4 regions of the Clostridioides sp. ES-W-0016-02 genome follow, and region 3 is predicted to be linked to each of the others. Evidence: riboswitches for the same ligand, from Rfam matches in the RefSeq annotation. Region 3 holds a riboswitch; each other region holds the start of a gene.
The links. Region 3 has a riboswitch for S-adenosylmethionine ahead of IC758_RS07415 (methionine ABC transporter ATP-binding protein). Riboswitches for the same ligand answer to the same signal wherever they lie in the genome.
Positions count from the first base shown of each region.

Region 1: it holds a riboswitch for S-adenosylmethionine, as region 3 does, so the genes downstream of both, IC758_RS08385 (MetQ/NlpA family ABC transporter substrate-binding protein) here and IC758_RS07415 (methionine ABC transporter ATP-binding protein) in region 3, are expected to answer to the same signal.
Region 2: it holds a riboswitch for S-adenosylmethionine, as region 3 does, so the genes downstream of both, metK (methionine adenosyltransferase) here and IC758_RS07415 (methionine ABC transporter ATP-binding protein) in region 3, are expected to answer to the same signal.
Region 4: it holds a riboswitch for S-adenosylmethionine, as region 3 does, so the genes downstream of both, IC758_RS09655 (O-acetylhomoserine aminocarboxypropyltransferase/cysteine synthase family protein) here and IC758_RS07415 (methionine ABC transporter ATP-binding protein) in region 3, are expected to answer to the same signal.

Region 1 is NZ_CP061361.1:1,738,500-1,744,513, reverse strand. It holds gene IC758_RS08390 (lipoate--protein ligase) at 37-1,023, shown strand; SAM riboswitch class I at 1,114-1,221, shown strand; gene IC758_RS08385 (MetQ/NlpA family ABC transporter substrate-binding protein) at 1,335-2,132, shown strand; gene IC758_RS08380 (TerD family protein) at 2,235-2,834, shown strand; gene IC758_RS08375 (putative bifunctional diguanylate cyclase/phosphodiesterase) at 3,133-4,992, opposite strand; gene IC758_RS21215 (GntR family transcriptional regulator) at 5,977-6,014, shown strand, end outside.
Region 2 is NZ_CP061361.1:179,504-185,517, forward strand. It holds gene IC758_RS01215 (rod shape-determining protein) at 94-1,113, shown strand; gene fabZ (3-hydroxyacyl-ACP dehydratase FabZ) at 1,129-1,557, shown strand; gene yyaC (spore protease YyaC) at 1,702-2,211, opposite strand; SAM riboswitch class I at 2,400-2,503, shown strand; gene metK (methionine adenosyltransferase) at 2,640-3,833, shown strand; gene IC758_RS01235 (hypothetical protein) at 4,168-5,265, shown strand; gene IC758_RS01240 (ATP-dependent RecD-like DNA helicase) at 5,537-6,014, shown strand, end outside.
Region 3 is NZ_CP061361.1:1,529,893-1,535,906, forward strand. It holds gene IC758_RS07390 (DUF3793 family protein) at 1-135, opposite strand, end outside; gene IC758_RS07395 (hypothetical protein) at 380-979, shown strand; gene IC758_RS21205 (cysteine-rich KTR domain-containing protein) at 1,132-1,230, opposite strand; gene IC758_RS07405 (alpha/beta fold hydrolase) at 1,257-2,063, opposite strand; gene IC758_RS07410 (TetR/AcrR family transcriptional regulator) at 2,079-2,645, opposite strand; SAM riboswitch class I at 3,304-3,410, shown strand; gene IC758_RS07415 (methionine ABC transporter ATP-binding protein) at 3,529-4,494, shown strand; gene IC758_RS07420 (methionine ABC transporter permease) at 4,487-5,143, shown strand; gene IC758_RS07425 (MetQ/NlpA family ABC transporter substrate-binding protein) at 5,181-5,972, shown strand.
Region 4 is NZ_CP061361.1:1,988,612-1,994,625, forward strand. It holds gene IC758_RS09650 (calcium-translocating P-type ATPase, PMCA-type) at 1-1,742, shown strand, start outside; SAM riboswitch class I at 1,796-1,898, shown strand; gene IC758_RS09655 (O-acetylhomoserine aminocarboxypropyltransferase/cysteine synthase family protein) at 2,008-3,273, shown strand; gene IC758_RS09660 (homoserine O-succinyltransferase) at 3,303-4,193, shown strand; gene IC758_RS09665 (TetR/AcrR family transcriptional regulator) at 4,346-4,978, shown strand; gene IC758_RS09670 (MarR family winged helix-turn-helix transcriptional regulator) at 5,277-5,720, shown strand; gene ftsH (ATP-dependent zinc metalloprotease FtsH) at 5,751-6,014, shown strand, end outside.

The DNA of each region.
Region 1 (6,014 bases), 210 kb from region 3:
AAAAAATTTTATCAATTATATGGAGGAATTACTTTAATGTTATTAATTTACAATGAAAAAACAAACCCTTATTTTAATTTAGCAATGGAAGAATATCTACTTAAAAACTTTGACGAAGATTTATTTATTTTATGGAGAAATGAACCTTCTATAATCGTTGGAAAAAATCAAAATACACTTTCTGAAATAAACTTAGAATATATAAAAGAACATTCAATACCAGTTGTTAGAAGACAATCTGGTGGAGGAGCTGTATTTCATGATTTAGGAAATATAAACTTTACATTTATAGCTTGTAATAATAATAGCTTTAGTGATTTCAGAAGATTCACTCAACCAATAATAGACTTGCTTAAAACCTTAGATGTCAATGCTGAGTTTTCTGGAAGAAATGACCTTCTTATAGAAGGTAAAAAATTCTCTGGAAATGCTCAACATAACTATAAAAATAAAGTGATGCATCATGGGACACTTTTATTTTCATCTGAAATAAATGACCTTTCAAATGCACTAAAAGTAAAACCCATAAAGTTTGAAGGTAAAGGCATAAAATCTGTAAAGTCTCGTGTAACCAATATAAGCGAACATTTACAGTCTGATATGGATATACTTGAGTTTAAAGATGCTATAATGAATTATCTTTCTTCAACAAATACTGGTAATACAAATTACTCTCTAAGTAAATATGACATAGAAGAAATAGAAAAACTTACTAAATCAAAATATGAAACTTGGGATTGGAATTTTGGTAATTCACCAAAATACTCTCTTTCAAATGAATTAAAATATGCTGGTGGAAATGTAGAATTTAATTTAAATGTTGATAAAGGTATAATAACTAGTATAAAGTTTTTTGGAGATTTCTTTGGGAAGTGTGATGTATCTTTTGTAGAAGATAAACTTATTGGTACAAAGCATGAGGAGAATTCATTGAGAGCTATTTTAGATGATATTGAAATAAATGACTATTTCTTGGGTGCTGATACTAATATTTTAGTTTCTGGAATTTTGGGTGTTAAATAGAAATAACAAAAACTTTAAAATATTTATAAAATTATGTTTACAGATACAAAAAATCATGCTAATATGTATAACATAATTAAAAATTAATACTTCTTATCCAGAGTGGTGAAGGGACTGGCCCTGTGAAACCCAGCAACCAGTATATTTTTTAATATACATTGGTGCTAAATCCTGCAGTATTGTACTGAAAGATGAGTTTAAATTAGCTTTTAAAGCCTGAGTTTACACTCAGGCTTATTTTATTTTCACGATGTGATAAAAAGAGGGTATTTTATTTTTAACTAATCAATTATATTCAGGAGGGAATTTTTATGAAATTCAAAAAATTATTAAGCTTGTTATTATGTCTAGTATTTACTTTATCTGTAGTTGGATGTTCAAAATCTAAAGACGATAAAAAAATTGTTGTTGGTGCTACTTTAGTTCCAGGTGGAGAGTTGTTAGAGGAACTAAAACCACTGATTGAAGAAAAAGGTTATACTTTAGAAGTTAAGAACTTTGACGATTACATACTTCCAAATGAAGCTTTAAATAATGGCGAAATTGATGCAAATCTATTTCAACATGAACCTTATCTAAAAGAAGCTGTTAAAGCTAAAGGTTATAAAATAATGGCAGGAACTAAACTATATGTATGCCCAGCGATACTTTACTCTTACAAAATAAAATCTGTTGATGAATTTAAAAAGGGAGATACAATTGCAATAAGCAACAATCCATCTTCTTGTTCTAAAGACCTTAGATATCTTGAAAGTATAGGACTTTTAACTTTACCTAAAGAAAATAATTTAGTTAGTCCTAAAGATATAATTGAAAATCCAAAGGGCATACAATTCAAAGAATTAGATATTGCTCAAATACCATCTTCTCTTCCAGATGTAACTGCTGCATTTATAGACACTACTTACGCAGTACCTGCTGGTCTTGATGCTAAGAAAAATGGAATCTACACAGCACCGGTAAATGATGAATATGCTAATCTTTTAGCATTTAGAAGTGAAGATAAAGATAGTGAAAAAATTAAAGTTCTACAAGAAGTTCTTACATCAGATAAAGCAAGAAACTTAATTGAAGAAAAATACAAAGGAATTGTAATTCCTGTTTTTTAGTAGAATTAGTATAATTTTAATATTATTATTGTAATCTTGTTGAATATTGACTTGTTAAGTGCTACCATTTAAGTAAATCTATGTTTGTGGAGGAAGATTACTATGGCTATAGAATTGAAAAAAGGACAAAAAATAAATCTTACAAAAAAAGAAAATACCGATTTAGGTGAGATTTTAGTTAATCTAAATTGGAATCAAAAAGTACAAAAAAAGGGCTTTTTTGGAGCTCTAAGAAATAGTAATATAGATTTAGATTTAGGTTGCTTGTTTGAAATGAAAAATGGTGTAAAAGGTGCTGTTCAAGCGTTAGGCAATTCCTTTGGCAATTTAGAACATCCTCCTTTTGCTCAACTAGATGGAGATGACCGAACAGGAAGCAATACACAAGGCGAAAATATAAGAATCAATGGTAACAAGATAAAAGAAATAAAAAGAATATTGATTTATGCTTTTATTTATGAAGGTGTGGCTAATTGGTCAGAAGCTGACGGAGTTGTAACTATTAAACAAAAACAAGATTCTGATTTAGTGGTTAAGCTTGATGAGCATAAAAATGGCTATAATATGTGTTCAATAGCATTAATAGAAAATGTAAATGATGAAACATTTAGTGTTGAAAAAGTAGTTAAATACTTTAAAGGACATAGAGAAATGGATAATGAATTTAACTGGGGCTTAAAATGGGTTGCAGGGAAAAAATAACAATGTTTAAGAGACTATAAGTAAATCTACTTATAGTCTTTATTTATGTATTCACTATCAACACTATCAATAAGTTCATCTTCTCTAAAACATAACTTTATATTATTTACACCTCACATAAAACCTTATAAGAATTTATAGTTTTCATGTAATTATTTAAATAAAATTGTATATTATGTATTGATGTTATTCTCAATATTTGTATCACTGTACATTTTAAATATTTAACAAAATTAATAAAGCACTTATATTATAAGCACTTTATTAGATTAGTATATATTAAAATATACTTTAACTATTATAAACTATAAACAGTTTCTTCATCTAATATTTTTTCAAAGTCTAATATTGGCATTGGTTTATAAAAGACAAACCCTTGAACCAAATCACACCCAATCTCTTTAAGAAACTCAACCTGTTCTTTATATTCAATACCTTCAGCAACAGTTATAATATTTAACTCTTTTATCATATGTATAATATTTTTTATTACTATCTTCTCTTTTTCTTTATTTAAACTTTCTTTAAAAAACATTGAGTCAAGCTTTAAAACATCAAATGGTAAATCCTTCAAAACACTTAGAGACGAGTATCCTTTTCCAAAATCATCCAAAGAACAAGTAAAGCCACTTTCATGTAGGTCATGTACAATTTCTAAAAGATGCTCTTGATTTTCAAAAGCAACACTTTCTGTAAATTCAATTTCTATAGTATTTTTAGGTATATTATATTTATTTTGTATACGCGAATAAGTTTCTACAAACTTAGCATTATAAAATTGAATCTTAGAAACATTAACTGAGATGGGAACAACTTGTTCATTTTCATCTAATCTCTTTCTAATCCATCTGCATACCTCTTCAAATACATATTGGTCTACTAAGCTAATAAAAAATTCCTTTTCTAATATTGGAATAAATATCGCTGGAGATATCACACATTTGTCTGGTGTCATCCAACGTACTAAAGCTTCTGCACAATCTATTTTTTGATTATGTAAATTAACTTTAGGTTGAAAATAAACAACAAATTCTCTTCTATCGAGTGCTTCATGTATTCTACTCTTAATGGTATTTTCTTCAATCATTTTTTTGCGAATATTTTCATTATAGAAAGCATACTTAGTACCAGGTTTATTCTTGACAGTCTTTTGTGCAAAATTTGCACGATTTATCAAGTCATCTATATTTAATTTTTCATTCACATCTTCAATACAACAAATTCCACTGACAATAGTAATACTATATTTATTTTTAATTTCATCTGTAATGTTAATCAACTTATCATCTACAATTTGTTGTCTTCTTAGTAAAGCTTCCTTATCTACATAACATCTTAATGCAACAAATCTATCTGCAATCTCTCTTGCAAATGTTTCATATTTTCCAATATCATCCATCATGAAATTAGAATAGCGTTTTAATATCATGTCCCCATAATCGTATCCAAATATATCATTGATATACTTAAAATTTTCAAAATCGATATAAAATATAGCAAATTTCTTGTCTTTATGTTTATAAATATACTGTTCTGCATCCAACTTAAACTTGTCTATAGTATTTGCTCCTGTAAGTTCATCTTTATATGCAATATTTTTTAAATCTACATTTAATTTTTCAAGTCTAATTAATCTTCTATTGTACTGCATAATCAATATAATCCATGCTACTATACCTACAATTGATATTATAATTATTAAAGTCATTAAGTAATCGCTTTTTTCTTTCGAATAATGTTCTATCTCAAATACTGTGTCATTTGCAATCTTAAAAAATTCTTCACTTGTTTGTAGTAACTGACTACTATCTTCTTCCATCCTTACTTTTTTAATTTCAATATTTAAATTTTCCCATTTTCTTTCTAATAAAGATAAATACTCGTTATATTTTTTACAATCAGTGACTACTAGACCATATTTTCCATGTCCTGTATTTAATTCATGTAAAATTTCATCGATATATTCTACTAGTTCATCATTTGGTTGAAAATTCATTTCTAATTTAGTTAGACGTTGACTCGCTCCACGAACAATACCAACATAATTAATCAACTTTCCATAATCTCCAATGTTGTGAATTAATTGAACAGAAATGTAACTTATAGAAATTAATAAAACAAATAAAACTAAGATAGTTATCTTTAAAAATCTCTTCATAAAATACCTCTATCCCCTATGTTTTCACGTTTATCAGATATTCTACAATTATGCTAACTAGGTTTTTATATGTTATAAATAATTAATATGATTTCTTCAATAAATTTTCTAAACATTTTTAATAACCAACTTAGTAAAATATTGTATAATCATTTTCTCAAATAACGTGTATTAAACCTTAATAAAACTCTCTTATTACTTAAAATATAGAAGATTTTATTCTACATAGTTTATTTTTGACATTGCATATTTTTGTAAATCATCATTTTTTCAAATTTTCCAATAGGTCTAGGTTTAGTTTCTGTTAACAAACTTTAGAACCTATATAAATACTATAATCATAATAGCTATTGCAAGTTTAATGTTTGTTTATTTTTATTCAAAATCTGCAATCTAAAATCTATCGTGACCTTTTTCCTTTTTTTCATTGTTATTAATCTAGGTTGTTCATTCTCCTTTGTAGGTGGTATTGAAAATATCAATGTGTTTTTTATAATCATACTTAATAAAATAATCACTCATAAGTCCATACACTTGTAAATGTTTTTCAAGTTTTGTTGTGCAAAGTATTTTTTATGTAAACTAGTTGAGAAATAAGGGTCTGTTTAATCAATTTCTACATTCTTTCTTTAGTGCATATGCTGGAGGTTTTATACGGATAAAATCAATAATTAGTAACAAAAATAGAAAAACGTTTTTTTAGAAGATTTTATTTTAATATTTAAACCACTCCTGAGAGATTATATAATAAATATATATCCATTGAATTATTAATATAATAACATAACCTTGTTCATGTATGTATTAGATTAATTGTATCAAAATAACTAATAAACCGCAAGTTCTAGCTAGTTTTCTTAAACCTTAAACATAGAATGATAAAATAAGATTCATCAAATAAGTTGTATAATAATAGGAAGTGTAAATACTTTGAAACACGAATATGGCTTGTATTATTTAATTTATGAATACTATGTATAGAGTATATTATTTGGACATTATAAAAAAGGGCAAACTCTACC
Region 2 (6,014 bases), 1.4 Mb from region 3:
ATTAAAGCGAGATTTTTGTATATGCTTTATTATAGGAGTATTAATAAATAGGCTTATAATATAATCTAATATATAAATGAAGGAGTTGAAAAAATGGCTGGAGCTGATATAGGCATAGATTTAGGTACTGCAAATGTACTTGTTTATGTTAGTGGTAAGGGAATCGTTTTAGAAGAACCATCTGTTGTTGCAATAGACAACAGAACAGATTCTGTTTTAGCTGTAGGAGAAGAGGCTAAAAAAATGATAGGAAGAACACCAGGAAATATAGTTGCAATAAGACCTTTAAGAGATGGTGTAATTTCAGATTATGATGTAACTGAGAAGATGTTAAAATCTTTTATAGATAAGATAGTTGATAAAAAGGGATTTGGAAGATTTTTCATGCCTAGAATTATGGTATGTGTGCCAACAGGTGTTACAGAAGTAGAAAAGAGAGCAGTAGAGGATGCTACTAGACAAGCTGGGGCTAGAGAAGTGTATATCATAGAAGAGCCAATAGCAGCAGCTATAGGAGCTGGTGTAGACATATCACAACCTAATGGTAATATGATTATAGATATTGGTGGAGGAACTGTAGATATAGCCGTAATATCACTAGGGGGAGCAGTTGTAAGTGAATCTATAAAAGTTGGCGGAGACCGATTTGATGATGCTATAGTTAAGTACATGAAAAAACAACATAATCTTCTTATTGGAGAAAGAACCGCAGAAAAAATTAAGTTTGAAATTGGTTCTGCATTTAAGAGAGAAGAAGAAAAGTATATGAAAATAACAGGAAGAAATCTGATTACAGGTCTTCCTAGTTCTATAACTATAAACTCAGCAGAAATGTTAGAAGCCCTTAGAGAATGTGTTGAACAAATAGTTGTTGCAACTCATGCTGTTTTAGAAAAAACACCACCTGAATTAGCAGCAGACATAGGTGATGTTGGTATAATAATGACTGGCGGAGGCTCATTATTATATGGATTAGATAAGATAATAGAACAGAGAACAGGAATAACTGTTACAATAGCAGATGAACCACTATCTTGTGTTGCGAAAGGAACAGGGATTGCTTTGGGCTCAATAGATTTACTTGAAACAGGTGGGTCTTTCAAAAGAAAATAATTAGGAGAGTTTAAAATGTTAAATATAGATGAAATAAAAGAACTAATACCACATAGATATCCATTTTTATTAGTGGACAAGATTACAGAGTTAGAAGTTGGAAAAAGAGCTGTTGGTATAAAAAATGTAACAGTTAATGAACCATTTTTTCAAGGTCATTTTCCAAATTACCCATTGATGCCAGGAGTGCTGATAGTAGAAGCTCTAGCACAAGTGTGTGGAGTAGCAATGATGTCTTTGGAAGAAAATAAAGGGAAATTAGGTGTATTTGCTGGTATTGATAAAGTTAGAATCAAGAGAGAAGTAAGACCAGGAGATACATTGACTATGGAAGTTGAAATGACAACGCTTAGAAGAAATATAGCAAAAGCAGATGCTAAAGCTTATGTTGGTGAAGAACTTGTCTGTAAAGGTGAGTTAATGTTTGCTCTAGTAGAAAAATAAAATTTTTAAAAATGAAAAGCATTAAAACAGAAGAATAAATATCAAAATAAAAAGGTAGATAATTTGGAGTATTTATTAAATTAAATACTCTATAGTATCTACCTTTTTAATACAAAAAATTTTATCAGTTACCTTATATAAGATTTAAGTAGATACCAATAGTGCTAAGGCTATTGTTTCAGCTAAGTCTAGTATAAAGCTAAGACGTATATTATTAAATGAAAGTCTGTTATTTTCATCAATTTTATCTACAATCCCTACTATAGAATAATTTCCTATTTGAGGTAGTTTTTTTCCCACACCTTTTCCGGGCAGGATAGGTCCTTCTCTAATCTGTATATTGCCTATGTTACTCTGTGACCCCAAGCAAGCATCTATAGCCAAGAAGTTACCTTGCATATGTGTATTTTTTATAGTATCTAAAGACTCATATATATTTAAGGCGTGAATAGGGTTATCTAGTGTACCGTAAACGGGGTATTTAAATTTACTGTTTTTAAGTATTGTTCCAACTAAAGGGCCTAAAGTATCACCTATAGCCCTGTCTGTTCCTATGCAAACAACAATCGTATTTTCATTAATTATGGTTTTGAGAACTGAACTTAGCATCTGTATAACATCATCATCGCTGTAATTTACTTTAGCTAAATACAATAGGAACACCCCCTTCAAAAAAATATATGAATAAAAAACACTAAAAAGACCTAACTTTAAATTTCAGATAGAGATAATATTTTATTTGTCTCACAAAAAAAGTAATGGCAAAAATATGGCTAAAAATCTTGACAAAATTTTAAAAAAATAGTAAGCTAATAAAGTAAAATAAAACTTAAATCTTGATTACCTTATCAAGAGCGGCTGAGGGATAGGCCCTGTGAAGCCCAGCAACCACCCAAATGGGAAAAGGTGCTAATTCCTACAAGACAAAAGTCTTGAAAGATGAGGTCAGTTAATTAGTATGCGATTACGATTATTAACCTCTTCTTATAAGGAGAGGTTTTTTATTTTGAGTAAAATTTCTAAGAATTGAAGATAAGGTAAAACCTATAATAAAAATTAAGAATGAATAAGGAGGAACAAAAATGGCAAGACATTTATTTACGTCAGAATCAGTTACAGAAGGACATCCTGATAAGATATGTGACCAAATATCAGATTCAATATTAGATGCATTGTTAGAAAAAGACCCACAATCTAGAGTAGCTTGTGAAACTACAGTAACAACAGGCTTAGTTTTAGTAGCTGGAGAAATAAGTACATCTGCTTATGTAGATATACCTAAATTAGTAAGAGAAACAGTAAAAGAAATTGGATATACAAGAGCAAAATATGGATTTGACTGTGACACTTGTGCAGTTATAACTTCTATAGATGAACAATCTGGAGATATAGCTATGGGAGTTGATGAAGGTCTAGAAAGTAAGACTGGAGAAGAAATAGAACAAGAAATAGAAAAAGTAGGAGCTGGAGACCAAGGTATAATGTTTGGATTTGCATGTAATGAAACTCCAGAATTAATGCCACTTCCAATATCATTAGCTCATAAATTATCAAGAAGACTTACAGAAGTTAGAAAGACAGGTTTAGTTGATTATTTAAGACCAGATGGAAAAACTCAAGTTACTGTTGAATATGAAGGAAATAAAGCTGTAAGAGTACATACAGTTCTTATATCAGCTCAGCATTGTGAAACAGTATCAAATGATAAGATAAGACAAGATTTAATTGAGCATGTTATAAAATCAGTTATACCAGCTGAATTACTTGATGAAGATACTAAAATTTATATAAACCCAACAGGCAGATTCGTTATAGGAGGACCTCAAGGGGATACAGGTCTTACAGGAAGAAAAATAATAATAGACACTTATGGTGGATATTCTAGACATGGTGGAGGAGCTTTTTCAGGAAAAGACCCTACAAAAGTTGATAGATCTGCTGCTTATGCTGCTAGATATGTTGCTAAAAATATTGTTGCGGCTGGACTTGCAGATAAATGTGAGATAGAACTTGCATATGCTATAGGTATAGCTAGACCATTATCTATATTTATAGATACTTTTGGGACAGGTAAAGTTTCAGAAGAGAAGCTTGTTGAACTAGTAAACAAACACTTTGATTTAAGACCAGGAGCAATAATAAGAGATTTAGATTTAAGAAAGCCTCTTTACAAAAAGGTTGCTGCTTATGGTCACTTTGGTAGAACGGATATAGATTTACCATGGGAAAGAACTGATAAAGTAGAACAATTAAGAAAAGATGCATTAGGTGAATAATGCTTAGATAAGAAGCTGCTAGAATGTAATTTTAAAATTACGTTTTAGCAGTTTTTTATTTTATGATTAAATATATTTAATAAATACTAATTTTCAATCATATAATAAATAAACATTATTTAGTGAGATTAATATATTTCATTATATAATATTGCATTAAATTAATACATAGTAGAAGGAATATGTTAAAAACTGGTTAAGATTTCGTTAAGTAATGTTAAATAATTCAAAAAATATTGAAAAGCATCAATAATACAACTAATATAGTCTTAATAAACTTACATTAAATTTTACTTATTAAAAAATTTATTTTATTTAGGAGGGAGTAGTGTGTATGTCGGATAAAATAAACATCAAAATGGTTATAAGTTTTGCTGGAGCATATGTAGCGACTGTAATAGGTTCTGGATTTGCAACTGGTCAAGAGATAGTACAATTCTTTACGTTTTATGGGTATGCTGGAATTATAGGAGGAATAATATCTATGGTATTATTCTCATGGTTTGGAGCAGAAGTTATAGAAAAAGGGAGAGAATTAAAGCTTAAAGAACCAATAAAGATTTATCAGGTATATTGTGGAAAATATCTTGGTACATTTTTTGAGTGGTTTGGACCATTGTTTTTGTTTGGTACATTAGTAATAATGATTGCAGGAGCAGGAGCTACATTATCAGAGTATTATGGTCTAAATCCATATGTAGGTAGAATTGGTATGGCAATCGTTTCCCTAATAACTGTATCTCTAGGTTTGACAAGGCTTTCAAAGATACTAGGTAATATAGGTCCTATAATAATAATATTTACACTTTTAGTAGGAGCAATTAGTCTATTTAGTAATATTGGTGCTTTATCAAATGCAGGAGCTATAATTGATAGTCTAAACGTTAAAACTGCTACATCAAATGGATATTTCTCAGGTGTACTTTATACTTGCTATAATGTAATAATAGTAATAACATTTTTAACTGGAATGGGAGCTTCAGCAAAAAATAAGAAAGATGCTGTATGGGGAGGTATAGTAGGTGGAGTAGCCCTTATGGCAGCTGCTATAATGATGAATCTAGCATTACTTTCAGATGTAGGAAATATATACACAAAAGAAATACCAGCTCTTTATTTAGCTGACAAGATATCTCCAATTATAGGTATTTTATTCTCAGTAGTACTTTTATTAGGAATATATACTACAGCTGTACCATTATTATGGTCAGTAACTAATAGATTTGTGGAAGATGACCATCCTAAATTTAAAATAATAACAGTAGTAGTAAGCATATTAGCATGTATAGGAGGATTATTACCATTTGATAAGCTTGTAGGGACATTATATCCATATACAGGTTATATGGGAATTTTAATTTTACTATGTATGCTTTATCGAAGAATTACCAAAACTGAAGGATACAAGGAAAATAAATCTGAGGTAAATTAATATCAAAATAAATTTGTGAAATTTAATCTATGTTTTAGAAGTAAGCTGGTTGAAATAAAATAATTATTTATATATGGTACCTTTACTTTAAGGTACCATATTTTTAGGGTGCAGATTTTTTTTGTTTCTGATAAAATGTATAATAGTTAGAAATTAAGTTAAGTATAAAAATATAGAAAAATTTTCTGATAGAATCCTATCATAGAACTTAATATATTTAAGTATACTAACATACGAACGGAACAATTATTAGTATTTTTAGGAGATAAAAATGGAAAAATTAGAAGGAATGATAAGTGAGATAGTCTTTAAAAATGAAGATAATGGCTATACAATAGCTCATCTGGTAAATGAAAATGATGAAATTGTTGTTGTAGGATGTATGCCTACTTTAGCAATGGGAGAGAGTATAGAGGTTGAAGGTAAATGGGTAAACCACAAAATTTATGGAACTCAATTTGAAGTGAATAGTTTTATGCCAGTGACACCATCATCTTTGGAAGGAATTTATGTTTACTTATCTTCTGGTATGATACATGGAATTGGCGAAAAAATGGCTAAGAGAATAATTGATAAGTTTGGTGTTGACACACTAGATATAATACAAAACTACCCAGAAAAATTACAAGAAGTAGAGGGGATAGGTAGTAAAAAGGTAAAGCAAATAGTAAAGAGTTATGAAGAAGATAGAGAACTAAGAAACATAATAATTGAACTATCTCCTTTTGGAATAACACCCAATTACTGTC
Region 3 (6,014 bases):
ATCAGTAAATGAAATATTTATTATTTCAGCAGGTTTAGAGCCTAAAAAAACTGGACCTAAAACTTCTAAAAGCCATTTTATATATGATGATTCAATTTTATTCTTACAACAAAATTGTGAATTGCAACAATGCATAAAAGATAACCTCCTTCAAATGAAAATTAATATCAATTAATTAAATTATACTATGAATGATAATCAATATCAATAATAAAATTATATTTTTTTTATTAATTACTTATCTATTATAATTTCCCAAAAAATAAATTATAAATTGTTTAATTTTAGTAAATAAAAAATAAAAATATAGAAATACTAAATTGAGAAAGAACTTTATTAAAACTTTTTGTAATATAAAACATCTAGGAGGATAATAAAAATGAAATTAAAAAGAACTTTATTTGTAGGACTAGCGTTAGTATTAGCTATAGGTATGACTGCTTGTACTAAAAAAACTGAAAAACCAAATGAAAATGCAGGAAAAAATCCAAATGAATCAGTAAACAACAATGAAGGTTATATGAATTATTATTCAACAAGCTATAATGATTATATAGCAGGTTTAAATAGATATTCTATTTATGATACTCCAGAAAGTATAAATAATCAATTTAAAGATAAAGAATATCCAGGAAATGAAAAATATTTAAGTGATGTAAAGGCTGCATACAAAGACAGTAGAGACAAAATACAATCATTTGTAACATCTCTTAAAAAAGATGGTAAAACAGAAGATGCTGAATTAAAGAAAATGAATGATGAATTAATAACTGAAGGTGAAAGATTAGTAAAAGATATAGATGCTAGATTAGAGAAATTAGATAAAGTATCTGATGAAGATATGAAAAAAGGTCAAAATGACTTTATGAAACTAGTTCATGGAACAGAAGATGTTGGAAATGATATAGGTAGTGGTTTTAGAAAAATGATAAAAGACATGAATGATAGATTAGGAATAACAGGAAATAATAAAAAATAGTAGAATAACCTGCCAATATCAACAATAAAAATTATTTTATAAAGCGCTGTAAAGCCACACGAACACTATGTTTGTGTGGCTTTATGTGTTTCTATTTTAGTTGCTTAAAAATTCCGTTTTACGCCTATTTGATTTCAATATTCAATGATGGCTTATAAAAACAGTAAAAAAATATAAAACGAGAAATTTTCAGGTATAGTATCTAATCGAATTTTTAGCCTTGTTTTGTTGCCACATACAGGATAGCGTATCTACTCTATTTTTATAATGCTTTACTTTATTTCGATAAATAATTTAGAACACGATTATTAAAATCTTTTGCTTCCTCATACGCAGCATGTCCAAGACCTTTATATATAAATAATTCGCTGTCCTTAATTTTATCAGTTAATTCAACAGAAGAAGTTACACCAACTATCTTATCGTTATCGCCCCCAATTATCAAAGTGGGACATATAATATTATTCAACTCCATATATGCATCATGCTGAATACAAGAGGATGCTTGTATGAGAAACCGTCTAAAATCTTTAGGTTTACCGATTTTCCCAAGCAAGGGGTAAAGAAAACGATATTTTTTTAGATAATTCTCTGAATAAGAATTTTCTGATATGTCAATCATTAGATACTTATATTTTTCTTGCTCTGCCAATGTAATCCAATTCCCAACAACTTCTTGTATGTTTTTATTCTGCTTTGATAGCGTAACTGCTAGTACGAGTTTCTCAATTAAATCGGGATAATCAATAGCAAGGTATTGTGCTATCATTCCACCTTGAGAAATACCTAAAACTTTAGCTTTAGTGATACCAAGTATTTTCATGGCTTTCGCTTGGTCTTTAGCCATATCTCGTGTAGAATAACCTTCTTTTAAATGGTTTTTTCTGCTAAAAACATATACTTTATAGTCTTTGGCGTACATGCGATATGCGATAGCCATTGTAATAGCCATTCTTTTGACTGTGGTTAATCCATCGCCTAGTCCAGGAAGCATGATTAAAATATCACTACCATTTCCAAAAGAGATATAGTCCATATCTGTATCGTCAATGCTGACGCATCCACCTTTTGCCTTCCAAAACATAACTGTATCCTCCTTTTATTTTAAAAGCCCCATTTTTAATATTTCCAGATATTCTGTTAGACTTTTTACATATTCATTTTGTATGTGTTCGAATGAATAGTTATCTATTTGAGTACTTACTAAAAAAGAATCGTTAAAACCTTTTAGAAACCACTTCAAAATGTCGATAGTTTTCTGCTTATGCCAACGAAAATTACTCAAATCAATATCTTTAACTAGATTGTCATATACATCAAATTCCTTAATACTATATCGTTCTATGGTCTTTTGGTAAATCTCAGTATCACTTCTTGTAAATGCACCTATTAACAATTTTGCTTTTTCAGGATTTTGAATATACCAAGAAAATTCTAAAGCAGAATATTCAATTATTCGTTGGAATAACTCTGGTGAAATGGCGATTGTCTTTTTTTCTAAACTTTCAATAAAGTCTGCTGTGACGATATCAAGTATGAAAAAATACAATTCTTCTTTAGTAGAAAAATATTTAAACAAGCTACCTTTACTAATACCAGAGCTTTTAACTATTCTATTGGTGGAACTATTTGTATAACCATATGTTGCAAATTCAGATATTCCCACACTAATAATATTCCTTTGTTTGTCTTCATTAAGCTCAAAAAATAATTTTGTAGGCATGATATCTCCTTATGTAATGACCGACTGGTCATTTCCGTTGTACAATATTAGTGACCATGTGGTCACTGATATTTAGTATACTTATTAGTCACTTACTTGTCAATGAGTTTTTCAAAAAAATGTTACAAGTGGAGATATTATAATGCTTTATTACAATCTTTTCTTACATAGTGACGTATTTGGTTTTTGCCTGCCAACGAGACTGTATTTAAAGTTCCAATAACTCCAGTTCAGATGATTAATATTTTCACAAATATTTAATTCGCATTTTAAAATAGTTCGTTTTTATTTTTTACTCCAAGTTCTTTGCAAATAAGTTCTTTATATGCTTCTACTTTTGCTGGAAAATCACTAACATTCTACTCGAAGAAATCCACATCCAAATAGAAATTAGATAGAACAAGTATCAGTTTTGTCAAAATAATTGAAAGAGTAGTATCTTGATATCCATTTTCTAAACTGATATGAGGTTTTATGAACTTTGTTTTCAATTCAGAATAATAAAAAATAAAAATTTCAAATAAATTTATTGACAAATATTATTAATAAATATATTATATATAACATAGCAAGAAATGATAATCGAATCAAATTAAATAACGTCTTATCAAGAGTGGTGGAGGGACTGGCCCTTTGAAACCCGGCAACCAGTATATTTTATATACATTGGTGCTAAATCCTGCAACTAATATAGTTGATAGATGAGTATAAATAGCTTTCTAAGCCTGAGTTTATACTCAGGCTTTTATTTTGTTAGATACAAATTTAAAATACATAAATAAAAATAAACATACAAATTGAGCAGAATATGTGGGGAGGAAATTTTATGATTAGCATAAAAAATGTTAATAAGTATTATGGAAAGACTCAAGTACTTAAAGATGTAAGTATTGAGATAGAATCTGGAGAAATTTTTGGAATAATAGGTCATAGTGGTGCTGGAAAATCAACACTACTTAGATGTATAAATGGGCTAGAAGAATATCAAGAAGGTAGTGTGCTTGTATCTAATAAGGAAGTAAAGTCATTAAATGAAAAGCAAATGAGGGATTTAAGAAAAGAGCTAGGTATGATTTTTCAACACTTTTCATTACTTGAAAGAAAAACAGTGTTTGATAATGTAGCATTACCTTTAGAGTGCTTTGGATATACAAAGGCAGAAATAAAAAAAAGAGTTTTAGAGTTACTAGAAGTGGTTGGTATATCTGAAAAGAAAAATGATAAACCAAGAAACTTAAGTGGTGGTCAAAAACAGAGAGTTGCAATTGCTAGGGCTTTAGCACTAAACCCACAAGTACTTCTTTGTGATGAAGCAACTTCAGCACTAGACCCAAATACTACAAAATCAATTCTTTCATTACTTGAAGATATAAACAAAAACCTAGGAATAACAATAATAGTTGTAACTCACCAAATGGAAGTTATAAAACAAATTTGTGGAAGAGTGGCAATAATGGAAAATGGAGAGGTATTAGAAATAGGAGATACAGAAGAAATTTTCTTGAGAAATACTAAAGGACTTAGAAAATTAATAGGTGAAGAAAGTATAATTTTACCAAAAGGAACAAATATAAAAATACTATTCCCTAAAGACATTTCTAATGAAGCTATTATTACAACAATGGCAAGAGAGTTAAACATAGATGTATCTATAATATTTGGGAAATTAGAACAATTTAAAGAAGATATTTTAGGTTCACTTATTATAAATGTTTCAGATAAAAGTGGAGATAAAGTAAAACAGTATCTTACAGATAAGGACATAAGATGGGAGGAAATGATAAATGAATAGTCTAATTGATTTTTTAACAACACTATTTCCAAATGCATTACTACAAACTTTATATATGGTCATAGTACCAACTGTAGTGGCAACAATATTAGGATTTATACTAGCAATTATATTAGTAGTGACAAAACCAGATGGATTAAAACCAAATAGTACGATTAATAGTGCACTAGGATTTATAGTAAACATATTTAGAAGTTTCCCATTTATGATACTTATAGTTGCAATGATTCCAATAACAAGATTAATTGTTGGAACAAGTATAGGAGAAACTGCTGCAATAGTACCAATAACTATTGGTGCAGCACCATTTATCGCTAGGATTATAGAAAGTTCATTAAACGAAGTTGATAAGGGACTAATAGAGGCTGCCAAATCTTTTGGAGCTACAAAAAAACAAATAGTATTTAAAGTTATGATAAAAGAAGCAATGCCTTCAATAGTATCTGGAATTACATTATCAGTAATTTCTATACTTGGCTATACAGCTATGGCAGGTGCAGTAGGAGCTGGTGGACTAGGTAATATAGCTCTTATTTACGGATACCAAAGATTTGACACAGCAGTAATGGTTTATACAGTAATAGCACTTGTAATACTAGTTCAAATAATACAAGGTTTAGGAAATCTAGCTTATAAGAAACTAAAATAATTTAATCAATAAAACATTTTTAAAGGGGGAGTAAAAAATGAAATTAAAAAAATTATTATCAGTAGCATTAGTGTCAGCAATAGCAATATCAGCAGTAGGATGTTCAAACAAAGAGGATAAAAAAATATTAGTAGGGGCATCATCAAATCCACATGCAAAAATATTGGAAGTTGCAAAACCTTTATTAAAAGAAAAAGGATATGATTTAGAAGTAAAGATATTTGATGATTATGTGCTTCCAAATACAGCTTTAGATGAAGGTTCTTTGGATGCTAACTTCTTTCAACATATTCCATTTTTAGAGGAGACTGTGAAGGAAAAGGAATATAAACTTACTTATACATCTAAAGTTCATATAGAGCCAATGGGATTCTATTCAGAAAAAGTTAAATCATTAGATGAAGTAAAAGATGGAGCAGTTATAGCTGTACCAAATGATGCGACTAATGGAGCTAGAGCACTTAAATTATTAGCAAAGCATAAATTAATAGAAGTAAAGGATGGCGAACTTATAACTAAAAAAGATATAACTAAAAATCCTAAAAATATACAAATAAAAGAAATGAATGCAGAACAATTACCAACAGTATTAAAAGATGTTGATGGAGCAGTAATAAATTCTAACTATGCTTTAACAGCGAATTTAAATCCTACTAAAGATGCAATAGTAATAGAATCAAGCGATTCTCCATATGTAAATATAATTGCTTGTAGAGAAGATAATAAAGATAGCGATAAGATTAAAGCTTTATCAGAGGCTATGAATAGTAAAGAAGTTAAAAAGTTTATACAAGATGAATATAAAGGAAGTATAGTTCCAGCTTTTTAAATTAAATATACAAAATCTATAAAATGAGTAAAATTTTAAAAA
Region 4 (6,014 bases), 460 kb from region 3:
TGGCTAAAAGAAACGCTTTGATTAGAAAGTTGCCAGCAGTTGAAACATTAGGAGGAGCTACAGTAATATGTTGTGATAAAACTGGTACATTAACCTTAAATAAAATGACTGTTACACATATTGCTGTAAATGGCGATTTTGAATCTGGAAAAGTAACATCAATAGATACTGCGTCTGAGAAACATCCACTAGTATATAAAGAGCTTGTTTATGCTGGTGCACTTTGTAACGATGCATGTATAAATCCAGATAAAAAAGATGAAATATTAGGTGATCCAACAGAAGGTTCATTGATTTTTATGGCTAATAAATTTGGAATAGATCAAGAAGCTCTTGAAGAGAAATATCCACGTGTATTTGAGCAACCTTTTGATTCTGACAGAAAATGTATGACAACTGTTCATGATATAGATGGAAAAATCACAGCATATACTAAAGGTGCAGTGGATGAACTTCTCCATTTATGTACCAAAATATTAACATCAAAAGGTGAAAGAAACATTACAGAGATGGACAAAAAAAACATACACGAATTATGTCTTACTATGTCTAAAGATGCATTACGTGTACTTGGTTTTGCTAAGCGTGAAATTCTATCGATACCAAAGGAAGATAGTGAAAACATAGAATATGATTTGACATTTATTGGTATAGTTGGTATGATTGACCCACCAAGAACCGAGGTAACTGATGCAGTAAAAACTTGTAAAGAAGCGGGCATAAGAACCATAATGATAACAGGTGACCATAAAGTCACTGCCACAACAATAGCTCATGAACTTGGAATTTGGAATGAAGGAAATACTGTTATATCTGGTGATGAACTTGATAATTTAAGTGATGATGAACTTGATAAAGCTGTTAAAAATGTGACAGTATTTGCTCGTGTATCACCATTTGATAAACTTAGAATTATACAGTCTCTAAAAAGAATTGGAGAAGTACCAGCAATGACTGGAGATGGGGTAAATGACTCCCCTGCATTAAAGTCTGCTGATATTGGTATAGCTATGGGTATAAGTGGTACAGATGTGGCAAAAGATTCTTCAGATATGATTTTAATGGATGATAGTTTTACCACAATTGCATATGCAATAAAAGAAGGTAGACGTGTATATAGAAATATACAAAAGGTTATACAATTCTTGCTTGTTGGAAATATAGCAGAGATACTTACACTATTTGTTGCAATATTGTTAAACTGGGATACTCCACTTCTTGCTGTGCATATTCTATGGGTAAACCTTGCAACAGCAACTCTTCCAGCTCTTGCTCTTGGAGTTGACCCACCAAGTAGAAATATAATGAAGCATCAGCCTGTTAAATCAGAAAGTTTGTTTGAAAAAAACCTTGTACAAAGAGTTATTACTCAGGGGATATTTGTAGCAATAATGACCATTTTAGCATATAAAATTGGTCTTAATATAGGAAACCATACTGTAGGTCAAACAATGGCATTCTGTGTATTAGCATTTTCACAAATGTTGCGTGCATTTAGCCAGCGTTCAAATACAGATTCTATGTTTACTAGAAATAGTGCTAAAAACCCATTTCTTTTAATCTCATTTTTAACTTCTGCTTTGCTTATGGCAGTTATATTATTTGTCCCTAATTTTAGAGATGCATTTAATTTAACTGTTTTAAATAGCTCACAGTGGCTTGTAACAGTGATTTTAGCTATAATGTCTGTAGTGCAAGTAGAGGTTGGAAAATTTCTTAAAAGAAAATTATATGAAAAATAGTTGACAAAATTAGGAAAAAAATATAAGATATAAAACATAGAAAAATTAAATAAATCTTATCCAGAGAGGTGGAGGGACTGGCCCTATGAAACCCGGCAACCAGTATATTTATATACATTGGTGCTAAATCCTGCGGCGAAAGCTGAGAGATGAGTATAATTAAGCTTATACAGAGCCTGAGTTATATACTCAGGCTTTATTTATTTTAAATCTCATCTGACAAATAGTTTAATTTTCTTAATTAAAATCTAAGGGGGATACAAAAATGTATAACAAAGAAACAATATGTGTGCAAGGAAATTATAAGCCAGGAAATGGAGAACCAAGAGTTTTACCTTTATATCAAAGTACAACTTTTAAATATAGTAGTATAGACCAACTTGCTGACTTATTTGATTTAAAAGCTGATGGTCATATGTATTCCAGAATAAGTAATCCTACAGTTCAAGCTTTTGAAGAAAAGATAAGTTTGTTAGAGGGAGGAGTATCATCTGTTGCTGTATCATCAGGTCAATCTGCAAATATGTTAGCAGTTTTAAATATATGTAAATCTGGAGATAGTATACTTTGTTCTTCAAAAGTATATGGAGGAACATTTAATTTATTAGGGCCTAGTCTTAAAAAATTTGGAATAGATTTAATATCATTTGATTTAGATGCAAGCGAAGATGAAATAGTAGAACTTGCAAATGAAAATACTAAAGTTGTATTTGCAGAAACACTTGCAAATCCAACTCTTGAAGTTATAGATTTTGAAAAAATAGCAAATGTAGCTAAAAGAATTAATGTTCCATTTATAGTTGATAACTCATTAGCATCACCAATACTTTGTAATCCGCTAAAATATGGAGCAAACATAGTCACTCATTCTACTACAAAATACTTAGATGGCCATGCTTCAAGTGTTGGTGGAATTATAGTAGATGGTGGAAATTTTAACTGGGACAATGGGAAATTTCCAGAATTAGTTGAGCCAGACCCAACATATCATGGAATAAGTTATACTGAGAAGTTTGGCAATGCTGCATATGCTACTAAAACAAGAGTTCAATTACTTAGAGACTATGGAAATTGCCTGAGTCCATTTAACGCATATCTTACTAATTTAAATATTGAAACACTACATCTTAGAATGGAGAGACATAGTGAAAATGCACTTAAGATAGCTGAGTTTTTAGAAAAACATAAAAATGTAGATTGGATTAACTATCCAGGGCTTGAAAATAATAAGTATTATGGAAATGCCAAGAAATATCTATCAAAAGGATGTAGTGGAGTTTTATCATTTGGAGTAAAAGGAGGACTTGAAAATGCTAAAAAATTTGTGGAAAAACTACAAATAGCAGCATTAGTAACTCATGTATCAGATGTAAGAACTTGTGTTATACATCCAGCTTCAACTACTCACAGACAATTAACAGAAGAACAATTAATTGCGTCTGGAGTATTACCTTCCCTAATAAGATTATCTGTTGGAATAGAAAATGTAGAGGATTTAATAGCTGATTTAAATCAAGCTTTAAATTTCTAATAGTATAAGAGAAAGAGAAGTGAAAAGATATGGCTTTAATACTACCAAAGGGACTACCTGTTATTAATAAATTATTAGATGAAGGAATAGATGTAATTTGTAAAGAAGACTTTAATAAAGATTTAGAATACAAAGAAAATATAGATACTAAAATAGCTATATTAAATCTAATGCCAATAAAAATAGATACAGAGCTAGATTTACTTAGAAGAATAGACAAGACAGGTTTTAATGTATCTGTAGAATTTATTAAAATCTCAACAAGAGAGAGTAAAAGAAGTTGTAATGAATATGTTAAGAATTTTTATAAAACATTTGATGAAGCAAAAAAAGAATCTTTTGATGGTTTTATAATAACAGGAGCTCCAGTTGAACAAATGGAGTTTGAAGAAGTTGATTATTGGGATGAACTAAAAGATATTATGGATTATTCTAAAAGAAAGGCTAAATCGACATTATATATATGTTGGGCAGCTCAAGCAGGTCTTTACAAATACTACAATGTAAAAAAACTTCCATTAAGTCAAAAATGTTTTGGAGTATTTAAGCATGAAGTGGATAAAAATAGTAAGATAGTAGATGGATTTGAAAAAGAGTTTTTTGCTCCACATTCAAGACACACTACTGTAAATATTGAAACTTTGAAAAATAATGATGAATTGAGCATTGTAAGCCATTCTAAAGAAGCTGGTCCTTATATAATTACAAATTCAAGAGATGTATTTGTAATGGGTCACAGTGAGTATGATAAATACACTTTAGATAAAGAATATAAAAGAGATGTAGATAGAGGTGATAAAATCTCAATACCTAAAAATTATTATATAAATGATGATCCTTCAAAAGAACCAACTGTTAAATGGAAAAAGCATTCAGAACTTTTGTTTAGAAATTGGATAAAAAACTATCTAATAATATAAAACGCAACTAAAAAATATGAGAATCTATAAGGTATAAAAGTAATTATCATACTTCTTTATACCTTATTTTTATTTTATAAAATTGACATTATAAAAGTAGTTTTATATAATAAAACTAAACCGACTGTTGGTCTATTGAAAGGAGAAAGTATATGAGAATTATAAAAGACCCTGAAGAACGTAAAAATGAAATACTTGATACAGCTGAAATGCTTTTTTGTACTAAAGGTTATACAAAAACTACTGTAAATGATATTTTAAATGAGATTGGAATTGCAAAAGGAACATTTTATTACTATTTTAAATCTAAAGAAGAGGTAATGGATGAAATTATAACTAGAATTATAGATAATGATATAAAGATGTTGAAAGAAATTGCTTCAAATCCAGATATTCCAGTTATTGAAAAGTTCTTTCAGATATTAATATCTCAAAGACCTAAAGTTGGAGGAAGTAAAGAAAAAGTGATTAACCAATTTCAACAACCCAACAATGCTGAGATGCATCAAAAGACAATAGTCAAAACTATTTTAAATTTTACACCTATATTAACAGAGGTAGTAGAACAAGGTATAAGAGAAGGTGTATTCAATACAAAATATCCAAAAGAGACAATAGAGTTTTTACTTGTTTCTTCTGAGTGTATATTTGATAAAGGCATGTTTGATTGGGATAATGATGAAATACTGCAAAAAGCAAAGGCATTTGTTTGTATTATGGAAACGACCTTGGGAGCACATAAAGGAAGTTTTGATTTTGTATATAATATGTTAACAGAAGATTAAATTTATTGTAATAGTAAATAACTTTAGATTTTTATTTTTGAATAAGATTAAAATGAGAGGAATCGGTGTAAAATAAATACATCGATTTTTTATTAAAAATATCTTATTCAAAAATTTCAATAAGATAAGATAAACTATTTATAACTGAAGTTACAATATTGTTATTGACAATAAATCCTTAATACTATAATATTTAATACATTAAATATTTATAGTGTTAAGGATTATTTATAAAATATTTTTGAATTTAAAGTTAAAAATATTAGTAAAATAAAGTATTTTTACAGGGAGAATTTATATGGATGAGATAAGTTTTAAAAAAGCACTGCTAGAATTAACTAGAGATATAAATATCAAATTTACAACTTCATTAAGTCAGTTCTATCAACCACTTGGGATTACAGCAGTACAAGCTTTGATTTTATCAGAACTATGTGAACATGGAGAGAAAAAAATAAGTGATTTAGGTAAAAATTTGAATATGACAAATAGCAATGTGTCAGTAATATGTCAAAGACTCGAAAAAAATGGATTTTTAAATCGTATAAGAGATAAAGAAGACCAACGAATTGTAAAAGTTAAAGTTACAGAAAAATCGCTGGATATACAAGAAAATATTTCAAGTAGTATTTTTGATGACTATTTTGAAAATATGACTAGTGAAAAATTGCAAGATATGGAAGATATAATAGAGGGCTTAGAAAAATTAAATAAGCTTTTAACTCATATTGATTGCAAATAACATAAAATTAATTTAAAGGAGAACAAAATTATGGATGAACACAAACCACAAAAGAGGTCAATACTCTATTATTATACAATAATAATAATAGTAGTAATGTTTTTAAATGCTTTAATATTTCCAAGTCTAATGGATAAAAAAATGGTTGAGATTGATTATGGAAAATTTCTTACAATGTTAGATTCAGGAAAGGTTAAATCTGTTGAAATAGAAAGTAATAAAATTGCAATAAGCCCATCTAGTAGTAAGGATAAAAATATATACATAACTGGTAGAATGGATGACCCAGAACTA